One region of the Actinoplanes sp. NPDC051346 genome, then DNA from elsewhere that is predicted to be linked to it. Evidence: riboswitches for the same ligand, from Rfam matches in the RefSeq annotation. Region 1 holds a riboswitch; each other region holds the start of a gene.
What was found. Region 1 has a riboswitch for S-adenosylmethionine ahead of thrC (threonine synthase). Riboswitches for the same ligand answer to the same signal wherever they lie in the genome.

Region 1 (5,022 bases):
GGCACTCACGTGGCGCGAGTGCCAAGAACTTGTTTAGCACTCTCGGGGGTCGAGTGCAAGGACAACGACCACGGCCGGGGGGCCCGCGGGAGCGCTGGATGGTGGAAATCCGCACGCTCCCGAGGGCGGCAATAGTGGCGGTCCGGCTTGCCTGACCGGGCGCCACCAGGTAGGCAGACAAGCATGACCAGCACGTTGGCGCCCACCCTCACCAGCGCGTTGACGCCCACCCTCACCGTGCACCGGGTGACGCCCGGCGACGCGGCCCGGATGCGGGCGCTGCGGCTGGAGATGCTGGCCGACAGCCCGCTCGCCTTCCTGGAGACCCTGGCCCAGGCGGCGGCCCGCCCCCACGCCGACTATCGGCGCCGGATCGTGCAGGCGTCGACGGGCATTCAGCTCGCCCAGTTCGTCGCCGACCCGGGCGGCCGGCTGATCGGCCACGCCGGCGGCACGGTCCTGCCCGAGGAGCCAGCCGCGACGGTGGTCTTCGCGGTCTACATCACGCCGACGCACCGCGGCCGGGGAGTGCTCGCCTCCCTGATGGAGGCAGTGGCCGAATGGTCGCTCTCCGTAGGACGGCGGGAGCTCATGCTCGAGGTCGTGGTCGGCAACGACCGGGCGGTCCGCGCCTACGAGCGGCTGGGCTTCGAGGACACCGGCGTACGGGTACCGCACCCCGTCGTCCCCGGCCTGTGGGAGCTCCAGATGCGCCGCCGCGCATGAGCCCAGAACCGCCCGGGTCCACCGGCCCGGAAGGAACCACCGGCCCGGAAGAGTCGGGGCGGGCGCGGCTGCGCCGGTGGCCGTTGGCCCGGTCGACGCTCACGGCGGTCAACGGCACCACGCTGGCCGGCCTGGCCGTCGCCGTCCTCACCGGCGCGCGGGTCCGCCGAGGACGCGACGGCATCCTGGTCGCCGAGGGATACCGGTTCAGGGTGCCGCCCGCGACCTGCTTCACCGTCGGCTCGGTGATCATCACCCGAAGGCCCGCGGAGTGGCTGCTCCATAAGGACCGCTCCGACCTGCTGGCACACGAGAGCCGGCACGCGGATCAGTACGCCGTGCTCGGCCCGCTGTTCTGGCCCGCCTACTGGGTGGCGTGCGGTTACTCGTGGCTGGCGACCGGCAGTTACGGCAGCCGCAACGTCTTCGAGCGGCACGCGGGTCTCGACAAGGGCGGTTACGCCGAGGCGGCCCTGCGCCCGTGGATCCGCAAGCTGCGCACCAGACGCCGCTGAAGAAAGCATCAGGCGCCGCTGAAGAAAGCACCGAGCGCCGCGGAGAGCGGGGCCGGAAGTTTGGTCGGGAGGACGCGCGCACAGCGCCTCCGGCACTGGGTCGTTGGGCCCCGAGAGATTGTCGCCAAGCTCGAAGGTGGGGCCACGTACGGCGTCGCGTCCTCCCGCGTAGAGCATCCTGCCGACCCCACGATCCTGGCGCAAGCCCTCGCGGGAAGGAATTCCTGACGTACGGCAGATAGCTCGCTACACAGTGTTATCCCAGCAGCCCGGCATCGCGCGCGCCGCGGAGGGAGGGCTTGATGCGGTGGGTCGGGCCGACCAGCTCGGCGACCGCGTCGATGGTCTTGAGACCCTCGCCGGTGTTGTAGACGACCGTCTCCTTGTCGGGGTCGAGCTTGCCGCTCTCCACCAGCTTCTTCAGCACCGCCACGGTCGTGCCGCCGGCCGTCTCTGCGAAGATGCCGGTGGTCCGGGCGAGCAGGCGGATGCCCTCGCGGATCTCGTCGTCGTCCGCGTAGTCCATCCAGCCGCCGGTGCGCCGGACCGCCTCGATCGCGTACGCGCCGGCCGCCGGATCCCCGATGTTCAGGGACTTGGCGATGCCGGTCGGTTTGACCGGGGTGATCTGGTCGGTGCCGTCTTGCAGCGCGACGGCGATGGGGTTGCAGCCGGCCGACTGGGCGCCGAAGACGGTCCAGCCTCCCTCGGGAGCCTCGACCAGGCCGATCTCGACCAGCTCGCTGAAGGCCTTGTCCACCTTGGTGAGCAGCTCCCCGGACGCCATCGGGATGACCACCTGGGCGGGGATGCGCCAGCCGAGCTGCTCGGCGACCTCGTACCCGAGGGTCTTGGAGCCCTCGGCGTAGAACGGGCGCACGTTGACGTTGACGAACGCGGTGTCCTCGAACTCGTCGGTCTCCACGAGCTCGCCGCAGAGCCGGTTGACGTCGTCGTACGAGCCCTCGATCGCGACCAGGTCACCGCCGTACACCGCGGAGGTGATGACCTTGCCGGGCTCGAGGTCGCTCGGGATGAAGACGATGCTGGGCACTCCGGCGCGGGCGGCGTGCGCGGCGACGGAGTTGGCCAGGTTGCCCGTGGAGGCGCAGGCGAAGCGGGTGAAGCCGAGTTCCCGGGCGGCGGTGAGCGCGACGGAGACGACCCGGTCCTTGAACGAGTGGGTCGGGTTGGCGGAGTCGTCCTTGACCCACAGCGGCGCGCGCAGGCCGAGCTCCGCGGCCAGGGCGGGGGCCGCCACCAGCGGGGTCAGGCCCGGGTCGAGGGTGACGCGGGTGGCCGGGTCCTGGCCGGCGGGCAGCAGGGCGGCGTAACGCCAGATGTTCGGCGGGCCGGCCTCGATGTGCTCGCGGGTGACGGCGGCCAGGGCGGCGGTGTCGTACGCGACCTCCAGCGGCCCGAAACACTCGTAGCAGGCGTGCTGCGCGGCGAGGGGGAACTCGGTGCCGCAGCCGCGGCAGATCAGGGCGCGGGCGGGGCTGGTGGTGGGGGCGTCGACCGTCGACGTCATGCGAGGCTCCTTCTCATCTTCCCCGGGCGCGGGCAGCCGCGATTCCGGGACGGAATTAGCACCTGCCGCACGCTGGCCTCGTCATCGAGTCAAGAGCGGTGGTTGCCGGGGCGTCGTCGGGCCGTATCCCTCAGCCCCTCTGGATGAGGTATTCAGTTGTGTTACCGCCACCTTACGTGCCCGTCCCGCTGAGCCAAGGGGAACGTCTCAGGGTGTGAGCACAGGGGTGGCATCCAGTGCATAGGGTGACGAAGGTCATTCCGACGATGCGGGGAGGTTCGGCGTGAGCGCCGTCCTTGAGATCCAGGGTCTGCAGAAGACCTATCGCAGCCGGAAGGGGGTGCGCAAAGCCCTCGACGGCTTCGACATGGTCGTCGAGTCCGGCCAGGTGCACGGGTTCCTCGGCCCCAACGGCTCCGGCAAGACCACGACCTTGCGCACCCTGCTCGGCCTGATCCGACCCAACGGGGGCCGGATGGCGCTCCTCGGCCGCGAAGTGCCCCAGTCGCTGCCCGAGGTCGCCGGCTCGGTCGGCGCGATCGTCGAGAGCCCGCAGTTCTTCGGCAACTTCACCGCGCTGGAAACGCTGCAGCTGCTGGCCGACGCGGGCGGCGTTCCGCCGGCGCGGGTCTTCGAGGTGCTGGAGCTGGTCGGGCTGCGGGACCGGGCCAAGGACCGCGTCAAGACCTACTCGCTCGGCATGAAGCAGCGCCTCGCCGTGGCGTCCGCGCTGCTCAAGAACCCCAAGCTGTTGATTCTCGACGAGCCGGCGAACGGTCTCGACCCCGGCGGCATCCGGGAGATGCGCACGCTGATGCGCAACCTCGCCGAGTCGGGCATGACCGTGGTGCTCTCCAGCCACATCCTCGGCGAGATCCAGCTCATCTGCGACTCGGTGACGATCATCGCGGCGGGTCGGCGGGTGGCGGCGGGCGCCGTCGCCGACGTGCTGGCCCAGCACGCCGGCTCGTCGGTGCGCGTCCGCCTGGAGTCGGCACAGGATCTGGCTGCCTCGGTGGGCCTCCTGCGGGAGCTCGGTGGCCAGGTCACGGTCGAGGACGACCACCTCATGGTCAGCGGCATCGACCGACCCAGCGCGATCACTCGAGCGCTCGCCGGCAACGGCGTGTTCGTCTCCGAGCTGAGCCCGGTCTCGGTCGACCTGGAGAGCGTGTTCCTCGAGCTCACCGGCACCACGCCGGTCGCGGGTGAGCACCGACAGGTGGACCAGACGGTCATGGCACCGACGGGTCCGGCACAGGGCGGGTGGGGGCATTGAGCCTGTACACAGCGGAGACCCGGCGCCTCACCAAGCGCCGCTTCACGCGATTCTTCGTCCTCGGGGTTCTGGTCGTGCTCGCGGCTATCGCGGTCGTCATGTTCTTCTCCAACGAGAAGGCGACTCCCCGAACGCTCGCGGTGGCCGAGACCCGGGCCGAGGAGCAGTTCCGGCAGGACCAGACGATCGCCGAGACCGAGCGCAAGGCGTGCGAGGCGCGACCCGGCGAGGACTGCACCGGCTACTGGGTTCCGACCCGGGAGGACTACAAGGCCGAGCAGTTTCTGCCACCCAGCTTCGACTTTCGCGAGGAGTTCGGGGTGCTGGCGGTCGCGCTCGCCGCACTGCTCGCGGTGATGGCGTTCGTCATCGGCGCGACGTTCGTGGGCGCGGAGTGGAGCAGCGGCGGCATGATGAACCTGCTGCTGTGGCGACCGCAGCGGCTCAAGGTGCTGGGCACCAAGCTGGGCGCCCTCCTCGTCGCGTTGACCGGGCTGACGGTCGTCGTCTCGGCCGCCTGGACCGGCTTCTTCGCGCTGACGGCGAGCCTGCGCGGCAGCCTGGACAGCATGACGTCGGGGGCATGGCAGTCGTTCCTGCTCATGGAGTTGCGCGGGTTGGCGGTCGTCCTCGTCGCCGGCGTGATCGGTTTCGGGCTGGCGTCGATCGGCCGGCACACGGCAGTGGCGATGGGCGTGGCGATCGGCGTCGTCGTGCTGTTCCAGTTCGGGCTCGGCACGGTGTTGTCGATGGCCGGGGCCAGATGGGTGGAGGCCTACCTCATCCCCACCTGGCTGATCGCCTGGATGGACAAGTCCTACGAGATCTCGGACTGGTCCGCACCCTGCGTCTACTCGCCGCAGGGCTGCGAACCGCCGACCATGACCATCACCTGGCCGATGGCGGGCGGAGTGTTCGCCGCCGTCCTCGCCGTGGTGATCGGCACGGCAATGTGGACCATGCGTAATCGG
Region 2 (5,022 bases), on a different contig from region 1:
TCCGCGGGGTAGCCGACGCTGTGATGGTGCGCCGGTTCGAAGCGCTCCGGCGCCATGTAGGCGATGGTGCCGATCATCTGGTCGGTGGCCGTGTGGTGGCTGGTGAGCTCCTGCGGCCGGGCGATGCCGAAGTCGATGACCTTGATGCCGCCCGGGGGCAGCAGGACGTTCGCGGGTTTGAGGTCGCGGTGGATGACGCCGGCGCCGTGGATGGCGGTCAGCGCGGTAGCGGTGCCGATGGCCAGGCTCTGCAAGGCGGCGCCCGTCAGGGGGCCCTGGTCCCTGAGGATCGTGTCCAGGCTGGGGCCGTTGACGTATTCGACGACCAGATAGGGCGGGTCGTGGCAGGGGTCGGCGTCGAGGACCTCGGCGGTGCTGAACGGGGGCACCTGCTGGGCGCGGTTGACCTCGCTGCGGAAGCGGCCACGGTATTCGGGGTCGTCGGCATGCTCCGGGCGGACCATCTTGAGCGCCACGGGTCGTCCCTCGGGTGTTTCGCCGAGGTAGACCGTGCCCATGCCGCCCTGGCCGAGGCGGGCGAGGAGCCGGTAGCGGCCGATCCGGCGAGGATCACCGGGTAGCAGCGGCCGGCTCATCAGTCCCTCATCCCACCTCTCGGGGCACAGCGCCCGGAGCACCCTACCGTTGCGGCGGGCGGTGCGTCCCGCTACGAACGGTCCGCGGTCAGCACCGCGAGGGCGGACACCAGCCGGTCGATGTCGTCGTCGCAGGTGCCGAGGCCGAAACTCACCCGCAGCAGGCTCGGGGAGCCGGCCTCGCAGGGCGCGGACGCGCTCCCGGCGGTGAGCCTGCGGGTCAGCGGGTGGGCGCAGAACTGCCCGGCGCGGACGCCGATCCCGAACTTGTCCGCGAGCTGGGTGGCCACGACCGAAGGATCACGGCCCGGCAGCGCGAGCGCCACGATGCCGACTCGTGGCGCGGCCCCGCGGAACGCGGTCACCTCGACCACGCCCGGCACCTCGGCCAGCCCGGCGCGCAACCTCGCCAGCAGCTCCTGCTCGCGCTGGTGCAGCGCCACCCGGTCGGCGCGACCGAGCGCCGCGCATACGGCGCCGAGGGCCGCCGCGCCCAGCAGATTCGGGGTGCCGCCCTCGTGGCGCGCCGGCCCGGTCGCCCAGGTCACCTCGCCCGGCTGGTCGCCGACCACCGCGCTCGCCCCGCCGCCGCTGAGGTACGGCGGCGCCGCGTCCAGCCAGTCGGACCGGCCCGCCAGCACGCCGGCACCGAACGGGGCGTAGAGCTTGTGGCCCGAGAACGCCACATAGTCGGCGTCGAGGTCGGCGAGGCCCACGGGGGAGTGCGGGGCGAGCTGGGCGGCGTCGACGGCCACCCGGGCGCCGTGCGCGTGCGCCACGGCGGCGATGCGGCGCACCGGCCAGACCTCCCCGGTGACGTTGCTGGCGCCGGTCACCGCGACCAGCGCGGGGCCCCGTACGGTCGCGAGGGCCTTCTCGACGGCGGCGACGGCCGCGTCCGGGCTCTCCGGGCAGGCCAGCCGCAGCTGCCGCGGCCAGGGCAGGAGGTTGGCGTGGTGCTCGCCGTCGAAGACGATCGTGGTGGTGTCCCGCGGCAGGGCGCGGGCGAGCAGGTTCAGCGCGTCGGTGGTGTTGCGCGTGAAGACGACGGTGTCGCCGGGTCGGGCCCCGACGAACGCGGCCACCCGGTCACGGGCGCGCTCGTAGGCCAGCGTCGAGGTCCGCGCGCGGACGCCGGTGCCGCGGTGCACGCTGCCGTACCAGGGGATCAGGTCCCGGACGGCGTCCTCGGCGGCGCGCACGCAGGGCGCTGACGCGGCGTAGTCGAGGTGGGCGAAGCGGACGCTGTCGCCGTTGGCCAGCGCCACGTTCGCGTTGGGGTCGACGACGTCCAGGTCGTGCCGCACGGTCAGGATCACGGAAACCTCCACGGGGTCGGGGACCCCGCAGGGACCCGCGCTTGCCCGCGTCGTCGTCGACGCCGGCCTGGTCCTCACCCGGGGCACCCCATCGCGGATGGAAGGGTTGCCGGCCAGCGAGCCGGGGCTTGTCGCTGGCACTCATGACCACCGCCGACCGTATCAGACATCCCCCTAGGGTGTTCTCCGGCCGATTTGGCAACTGATTGTGATAACGGAACTACGGTAAGTCCTGGCATCTGTCGGAAAAGAGCGAAAGGTACGACATGAAACTGGTCAAACGTCTGGCAGTCGGCGCCGGAGTGGCCGCCGCGGCGCTCGTGCTGAGCGCCGGACCCGCGAGTGCGGGCCACCGCCACGACCACAACGGCAACACCAATGTGGGCCTGCTGAACGGCAACAGCCTCGAGATTCCGGTGCACATCCCGATCAACTTCTGCGGCAACGGCATCGCCATCCTCGGCATCACCAGCACCAGCGCCACGTGCGTCAACGACGACTGACGACGTAGCACTGTCAACGGCGTCCGGAAGTGGGGTGGCACGCAGGATCACCCCCTCCGGGCGTCGGCTTCGGCGGAAGATCGGCTTACGGCTCAGTGATTTCGCGCACATGCCGATGGGATCAAGTGCGGCAGCTGTACGCCGCCACCCAAGTGGAGGGATGACCACGTGCGGCGGTTCTCAATCGGCACCCGGTTGTTCGGGACCTTCGCCGCTGTACTCGTGCTGCTGCTCGGCGTCGCCGCGATGGCCTTCGCCACGATCGTCGCCCAGCGGGGCTCCGCCAACGACGTCCGGCGGCTCGAGGTGGCGACGCGGCAGGCGGAGGAGATCAAGACCCACGCCGCCACGCTCAACGGCTGGCAGGCGAGTTACATCAACGACATCTACCGGCTCGGGGCCGGGCGCGCGATCGGCGGCGACTCGGTCGCCTTCAAGGCCTGGCAGCAGGAGCGCGACACCTTCAAGACGTTCCTCTCCCAGGTGGACGCGGGCGCCTTCAACGGCACCGAGAAGGCGCTGTTCGAGCAGGTCGGCGGCGAGCTCGACACCTACATCGGGGTCAACGAGAAGCTCGTCTCCGCATACAAGCCGGGCACCCAGCAGGCGCTGTTCAACGCCGACCTGATCGCGATCAACGACAGCTTCAACAGCTACTACCGGATCATGGTCCACGCGCAGAAGCTCGCCACCTCGGTGGACGCCCGCAGCGTCGCGGCCGTGCAGGCTTCCGCCGAGGAGGCCCAGCGGGCCCAGTGGGCCATCGGCGTCGCCACCGTCCTGGCCCTGCTGCTCGGCGCCGGCTCCGCGTGGGTCGTCACCCGCAGCATCGTGCGCCCGGTCGGCGCCGCCCGCGACGCGCTGCGCCGGGTGGCCGACGGCGACCTGACCGAGACGCCGAAGAGCAAGTGGCACGACGAGGTGGGCCAGATGGCCGTCGCGCTCGGGCAGGCGGTCGACTCGGTCCGCGCGATCGTCTCCGACGTCGCGGTGCAGGCCGACGCGCTCACCCGCACCTCCGCCGACCTGGACGCCGTCTCGGCGGCCTTCTCCAAGAGCGTCGGGGACACCTCGTTGCAGGCGGACCTGGTCGCCGGCGCGGCCGAGGACGTCAACCGCAACGTGGACACGATGGCCTCCGGCTCGGAGGAGATGGGCATCTCCATTCAGGAGATCTCCCGCAACGCCACCGACGCCGCCAACGTCGCTTCCGAGGCGGTCGCGGCCGCCGAGACCGCGAACGGCACCGTGGCCAACCTCGGCTCGTCGTCCTCGGCGATCGGCGACGCCGTACGGCTGATCACCAGCATCGCCGAGCAGACCAACCTGCTCGCGCTGAACGCCACCATCGAGGCGGCCCGCGCCGGTGAACTCGGCAAGGGCTTCGCGGTCGTGGCCGGTGAGGTCAAGGATCTGGCGCAGGAGAGCGCCAAGGCCGCCGAGGAGATCGACGGCCTGGTCAAGGCGATCCAGGGCGACACCGAGGCGGCGGTGGTCGCCATCGGGCACATCGGCGGGGTCATCGCCCGCATCAGCGAATACCAGATCAGCATCGCCGGGGCCGTCGAGGAGCAGACGGCCACGACCGTCGAGATGAGCCGTGGCGCCGTGGCCGCCTCGAGCGGCACGGCCAGCATCGCCGAGAACATCCGCGCGGTGGCCGCCGCGACGTCGGTCACCTCGGCGGAGGTGGCCCGCGCCCGCGAGGCCGCGGCCGAGCTGACCCGCATGTCCACCACGCTGCGCGACGCCGTCGGGCAGTTCCGGTACTGAGGGATGCAGATGCGCAGAAGGATCACCGCCGCCCTGCTGGCCGCCTCCGTCGCGACGCTGTCGGCCTGCACCGCCGCGCCGGTCACCGACAAGACCGACGCCAAGCTCATCGGACTCGGCCGGGAGGCGATCCACGTCGGCATCGCGTACGACCACGCCGGCCGTGGCGACAAGAGCTTCAACGACGCGGCCGGCCAGGGCATCGACCGGGCGAAGAAGGAACTGCTCGTCGAGGCGACCGAGGTCACCACGAAGACCGAGGACGACGCGGGCCGTACGGCGGCGCTGCGCGAGCTCGTGCAGGCGGGCAGCAATCCGGTCATCGCCGTCGGCTTCCTCTACGCCGGTGCCGTCAAGGCCGTCGCGGCGGAGCACCCCGACCGGCTGTTCGCCATCATCGACGACGACTCGGTGCAGGCGAAGAACGTGATGTCGCTGATCTTCTCCGAGGAGCAGGGCTCGTTCCTGGTCGGCGTGGCGGCCGGCCTGGCGTCCAAGAGCGGGCGGGTGGGCTTCATCGGCGGTGTGGACGTACCGGTCATCCGCAAGTTCGGGGCCGGGTATGCCGCCGGCGCGAAGAGCGTCGACTCGGGCATCCGGGTCGAGGCGCGCTACCTGACCAAGCCGCCGGACTTCAGCGGCTTCGGTTCGCCGGACAAGGGCAAGGCCGCCGCGGCGGCGATGATCGACGACGGCGCGGACGTCATCTACTCGGCGGCCGGCGGTTCGGGCCAGGGCTCGTTCGAGGCCGTCGCGACCGCGAAGGGCGTGTGGGCGATCGGCGTCGACAGCGACCAGTACGCCACGGCCGACGCCAAGGTGAAGGACCGG
Region 3 (5,022 bases), on a different contig from region 1:
CTCGAATCGATCGCGTTGGCCAGCCTGAAGCTGCTCCACGAGGCGAACGGCGGCGACATCGACGAGCCCGAGATCCCCTCGGCGATGCCGGCCCGCGAACGCGACAACCGGCGCGACGCCCGCCACCCGGAGAAGCGGTCGGGCGCCGACCGCTCCGGCGGCGATCGGCCCGGCCGCCCGGCGCGCACCCGGTCGTCCGGCGCCGACGTCACCCGGGTGTTCGTCGGTCTCGGCCGGCGGGCGGGCCTGCGACCCCAGGACCTGGTGGGCGCGATCACCGGCGAGGCGGGCCTCGCCGCCCGCGACGTGGGTGCCATCCAGATCACCGACCGCTTCGCGTTGGTGGAGGTGCCCGAGGCCTCCGCCGACCTGGTGATCCGGGCACTGCAGCACAGCACCATCCGGGGACGGCGGCCGACGGTGCGCCGCGAACGCTACGACCGTTAACAGGCCCTACGGGAGGAAACCTTCCGCGTCGAGCCACGCCTCACACGCCCGGGCCCACTGCGCCGTGTGGGGAATGTGGATGTCACCGTGCCCGCCGTACGCGACCCCGTTCGCCAGGCCGAGCCCGTGCCATCCTCGCGGATAGATGTGGAGTTCCACCGGGATCCCGGCCTCGAACAGCGCGGACGCGTAGGCGAGAGAATTCGGGAACCCGGGCGGATCCTCGGCGGTGGCCCAGAGGAACGTCGGGCAGGTGTCGCCGTCGATGTTCCTCGCCGGCGACAATTCCTCGCGCCATTCCATTCGTCCGTCGAGAATCCACTCCACCGGCTCGTCCGGCAGCAGGAAAAGATCCGCCGGCGAGTACGCGAGAACCGCGAAGTCCGGCCGCGGCGGCGGCGCGGCGAGTCGTTCCGTCGACAGCACCGTGCCGGTCGCCAACAGGCCGGCCAGGTGCCCACCGGAGCTCGAGCCGATGACGCCGACGTGCTCGCCGACATTCAATCCGTGCTCGCCCCCACGAATCCATTCCAGGGCCGCGCGGCAGGACTCGAGCGGCGCGGGAAAGCGGTGTTCCGTCATCAGCGGGTATCGCAGCACAAAGGCGTGCAGCCCGATATCGCTCAACCAGCGGGCGTAGCCCTCGCCCTCATGCTCAGGGTGGAATCGATAGGCGCCGCCCGGCAGCACCAGCACCGCCGGCCGAGGGCCGTGGAAGCGCTCATGCGCGGGGTAGGTGGTGACGTCGAGCTCGCCGGAGGCGTGGTCCCGCCGTTCGGCCGCGGTGCTTGTCGTCGTGTCCGTGGTCATCTGTCCCTCTCGTCATCGGTGATGACGACGGAAGCGGCAACAACACGCCAAAGAGTTTCGAGCCATGAACGGGCACCACGCACCACCGGCGCGACAAAAGGCGGGTGGAAAGCGCGGAAAGAAAGTCCGGATAGGCTCGACCGCTCAGCGGCGGCTGAAGTTACTGCCTCCATCGTGTCGGCCCATCCGGGGCACGCCGCAAATCTTAGACGATCGACAACGGCAGCGTCCACTCGTCTGACTCCCTTTTGGTCAGGAAGCGCGCTTCTTCGCCGTGGCCTTCTTCGCCGCCGTCTTCTTGCCCGCGGCTTTCTTCGCGGTCGACTTCTTCGCGGTCGGCTTCTTGGTGGTCGGCTTCTTGGTGGTCGGCTTCTTGGTGGCCGGCTTCTTCGCCGCCTCCACGCTGCGCCGCAGCACCTCGAGCAGGTCCGTCACGTTGGTGGGCTCGGGCGCCTCCGCCGCCACCGTGACCTCCTTGCCGGCCCGCTTCGCCTTGATCAGCTTCTTGACCCGGTCGGTGTAGGTGTCGCGGTAGTCCGCCGGCTTCCACGGACCCGACATGGAGTCGATGAGCTGGGCGGCCATGCTGAGCTCCGCGGGCTTCGCCTTCGACGCCCCCGGAACCCGGTCCAACTCCTTCGCGGGATCACGGACCTCGTCGGCGAAGAACATGGTCTGCAGCACCAGCAGATTGCCGTCCGGACGGATCGCGGCAAGGTACTCCTTGCCCCGCATCACCAACGTGCCGATCGCCACCCGGTTGGCGTCGCTCATCGCGTCGCGCAGCAGTGCGTACGTCTTGACGGTCTCGTCGCTGCCCGGAGCGAGGAAGTAGGTCTTCTGGTAGAACACCGGATCGATCTCGTCGAGGCCGACGAACCGGTGAATCTCCAGGCTGCGCGAGCGCCCGGGCGCCACCGCGTCGAGCTCCTCCTGGTCCAGCATCACCAGCTTGCCGCGCCCGACGTCGGTCCCCTTGACGATGTCGTCGAACTCGACCTCGTCACCGGTCCGCTCGTTGACCCGCTGATAGCGAATCCGGTCGGCGGTCCCCTTCTCGAACTGATGGAACGACACCTCATGCGCCCGCGTAGCCGAGTACAGCCCCACGGGCACCGACACCAACCCGAAGGTGATCGAGCCGGTCCAGATCGGTCGCGCCATGACCCCTCCCCGACCTCACCGGCCCCCTGGCCGCCGTTCGCCCGACCTCCGACGGTTTCCCCGCGTCGGCCGACCGAAACGGATCACGCGTGAGGGTGGTCATATCGGCTGGACGACCCACCTTGCCCGGCTGCTAGCCTCGACGATAGGTCATGAGCGCCAGCGTCAAGCCCCGGCTCGCTGGCCGGCAACCCTCCTCCGCGGTGGGGTGCCCCGGGTGAAGACCAGGCACCGGAGCAAGCTCCCGTGCAAGCGTGGCCTGGTCCCCAGGTCATCACCGACCTAGGAGAACCATGTCTTCCCGCAACTGTGCCGCACCGCTCGGTGCTGCCCCGGATCCGGCGGTCTCGTGTGCGACGACGCCGGTCCTCACGCGGCGCCGGCACGTGGACATGATGCGGGTCTGCAGCGCCGCCTGTCGTCTCGGCGCTGCGCGCTAGGCGCGTCTCACCCCTTTTCAGTAGCGCCTGTCCGCGGCGGACGACTGTTCCCGCCGCATCGAACACCCCTTCATAGGAGACCCCTGTGCGATTTCTGCCTGCCCTCACCCGGGCCGCGGCCCTCGGCATCACCGCGATCCTCGGCGCCACCCTGCTGACCGCCTGCGGCGACGACACGGCGTCCGGCTCGGCCGACAACCCGTACGGGTTGCAGCAGCCCGGTGTGCTGCGGACCGGGACTCTCACCGACGCCCCACCGAACGTCTATCTCAAGGACGGCAAGTTCACCGGCTTCGACAACGACCTGCTCACCGCGGTCGCTGCCAAGATCGGTCTGAAGGTGGAGTTCGTGGGCACCGACTTCTCCGCCTTGCTGTCGCAGGTCAACAACCGGAAGTTCGATGTGGGCAGTTCCTCGATCACCGTGACGGAGGCTCGCAAGAAGACCGTCGACTTCGGAAACGGCTACGACTTCGGCTACTTCGGACTCGATGTCCCGGCGAATTCCGCCATCACCGGCTTCGACCAGCTGGCCGGCAAGCGGGTCGTGGTGGTGCAGGGCACCGTTCAGGACGACTACGCCACGGGCCAAGGGCTCAACCCGGTGCGGGTGCCCGACTACAACGGCGCCGTCAACCAGCTCAAGGCCGGCACCGCCGACGCGTGGATCGCGCCCGCCGAGATCGGCGAGAAGTCGGCCGCGGAGAGTGGATCCAAGATCAAGGTGGCGGCCAAGCAGCTCAGTCCCGCGCCGACCGCCTACGCCGTGGCGAAGGGGAACAACGCGCTGCGCGAGGCGCTGAACAAGGGTCTCGACGAGGTCATCGCCGACGGCACCTGGAAGCGGCTGCAGGACCAGTACTACCCGGGCCGTCCGATTCCGGCCGGCTTCACGCCGGGCAGCGGCAAGGCCCCGGCCGCGCCGGGCACGTCGGCATCCGCGCCCGCGCCGGGCACGTCGGCATCCGCGCCCGCGCCGGGCACGTCGGCATCCGCGCCGGCGCCGGGCACGTCGGCGTCGTCCTGAGGCCGGACTCATGGATTCTCTGAGCACCCTGTGGGAGACCTTCTTCGACTGGCCGTCGATGCGTGCGGCGCTGCCGGAGATGGTGACCGTCGGCCTGCGCAACACGCTGGTGCTGGCGGTTTCCGCCGCGCTGCTCGGCTCGGTGCTCGGCCTGCTGCTGGCCGTCGCCGGCATCTCGCGGACCCGGTGGTTGCGCTGGCCGGCCCGGGTCTACACGGATGTGTTCCGCGGTCTTCCGGCCGCGGCGACCATCCTGTTGATCGGGGTGGGGCTGGCGCCGCTCGGCATGCAAGTCTGGGGGCCCAATCCGTACCCTTTGGGAATCCTGGCGCTGTCGCTGATCGCCGCGGCGTACATCGGTGAGATCTTCCGGGCGGGCATCCAGTCGGTCGAGGCCGCCCAGCTCGAGGGGGCCCGGGCGTTGGGCTTCTCCTGGCCGGAGGCGATGCGCCTGGTGATCATCCCGCAGGGCGTCCGGCGGGTCCTGCCGGCCTGGGTGAACCAGCTGATCGCCCTGATCAAGGACTCGAGCCTGGTGTACTTCCTCGGCCTGGTGGCCAGCCAGCGGGAGCTGTTCCGGATTGGTCAGGACCACGCCGCCACCACCGGCAACGAGTCGGCGCTGCTGCTGGCCGGGCTCTTCTACCTGGCGTTGACCGTGCCGCTGACCCACGTCGTCAACTGGATCGACCGGCGGCTGCGGCACGGTCGGCCGGCGACCTCGCCGGACGACGACACGGATCTGGCGCTGTCCGGCGCGGTACGGGGGAATGAACGATGACGCGGACCGCAACCACCTCGGTGAGCCTGGGTTTGCGCGACGTCCACTTGGCATTCGGGCCGAACCGGGTGCTGCGGGGTGTCGACCTCGACGTGGCTCGCGGGGAGACCGCCTGTGTCATCGGCCCCTCCGGCTCCGGCAAGTCGACGCTGCTGCGAGTCATCAACCGCCTGATCGAACCGGATCGCGGTGACGTGCTGCTGGACGGGCGCAGCGTGCTGGGCGAGAACCCGGACCGGCTGCGGCAGCGGGTCGGCATGGTGTTCCAGCAGTTCAATCTCTTTCCGCACATGACCGTGCTGCGCAACATCACCCTGGCCCTGAGGCGGCTCAAGAAGCTCTCCGAGGACGAG

Region 2: another riboswitch for S-adenosylmethionine. It lies ahead of AB0M36_RS13360 (aminotransferase class V-fold PLP-dependent enzyme); the one in region 1 lies ahead of thrC (threonine synthase).
Region 3: another riboswitch for S-adenosylmethionine. It lies ahead of AB0M36_RS23835 (transporter substrate-binding domain-containing protein); the one in region 1 lies ahead of thrC (threonine synthase).

Annotation. Positions count from the first base shown of each region.
Region 1 covers NZ_JBFBAJ010000012.1:187,742-192,763, reverse strand. Annotated here, with positions in the region: gene AB0M36_RS27660 (GNAT family N-acetyltransferase) at 184-726, shown strand; gene AB0M36_RS27655 (hypothetical protein) at 723-1,241, shown strand; gene thrC (threonine synthase) at 1,498-2,772, opposite strand; SAM riboswitch class I at 2,783-2,922, opposite strand; gene AB0M36_RS27645 (ATP-binding cassette domain-containing protein) at 3,056-4,051, shown strand; gene AB0M36_RS27640 (ABC transporter permease subunit) at 4,048-5,022, shown strand, end outside.
Region 2 covers NZ_JBFBAJ010000004.1:441,726-446,747, forward strand. Annotated here, with positions in the region: gene AB0M36_RS13355 (serine/threonine-protein kinase) at 1-596, opposite strand, end outside; gene AB0M36_RS13360 (aminotransferase class V-fold PLP-dependent enzyme) at 668-1,864, opposite strand; SAM riboswitch class IV at 1,948-2,064, opposite strand; gene AB0M36_RS13365 (chaplin) at 2,182-2,418, shown strand; gene AB0M36_RS13370 (methyl-accepting chemotaxis protein) at 2,587-4,191, shown strand; gene AB0M36_RS13375 (BMP family ABC transporter substrate-binding protein) at 4,201-5,022, shown strand, end outside.
Region 3 covers NZ_JBFBAJ010000009.1:341,717-346,738, forward strand. Annotated here, with positions in the region: gene AB0M36_RS23820 (DEAD/DEAH box helicase) at 1-447, shown strand, start outside; gene AB0M36_RS23825 (alpha/beta hydrolase) at 454-1,257, opposite strand; gene AB0M36_RS23830 (Ku protein) at 1,510-2,421, opposite strand; SAM riboswitch class IV at 2,570-2,682, shown strand; gene AB0M36_RS23835 (transporter substrate-binding domain-containing protein) at 2,947-3,888, shown strand; gene AB0M36_RS23840 (amino acid ABC transporter permease) at 3,899-4,669, shown strand; gene AB0M36_RS23845 (amino acid ABC transporter ATP-binding protein) at 4,666-5,022, shown strand, end outside.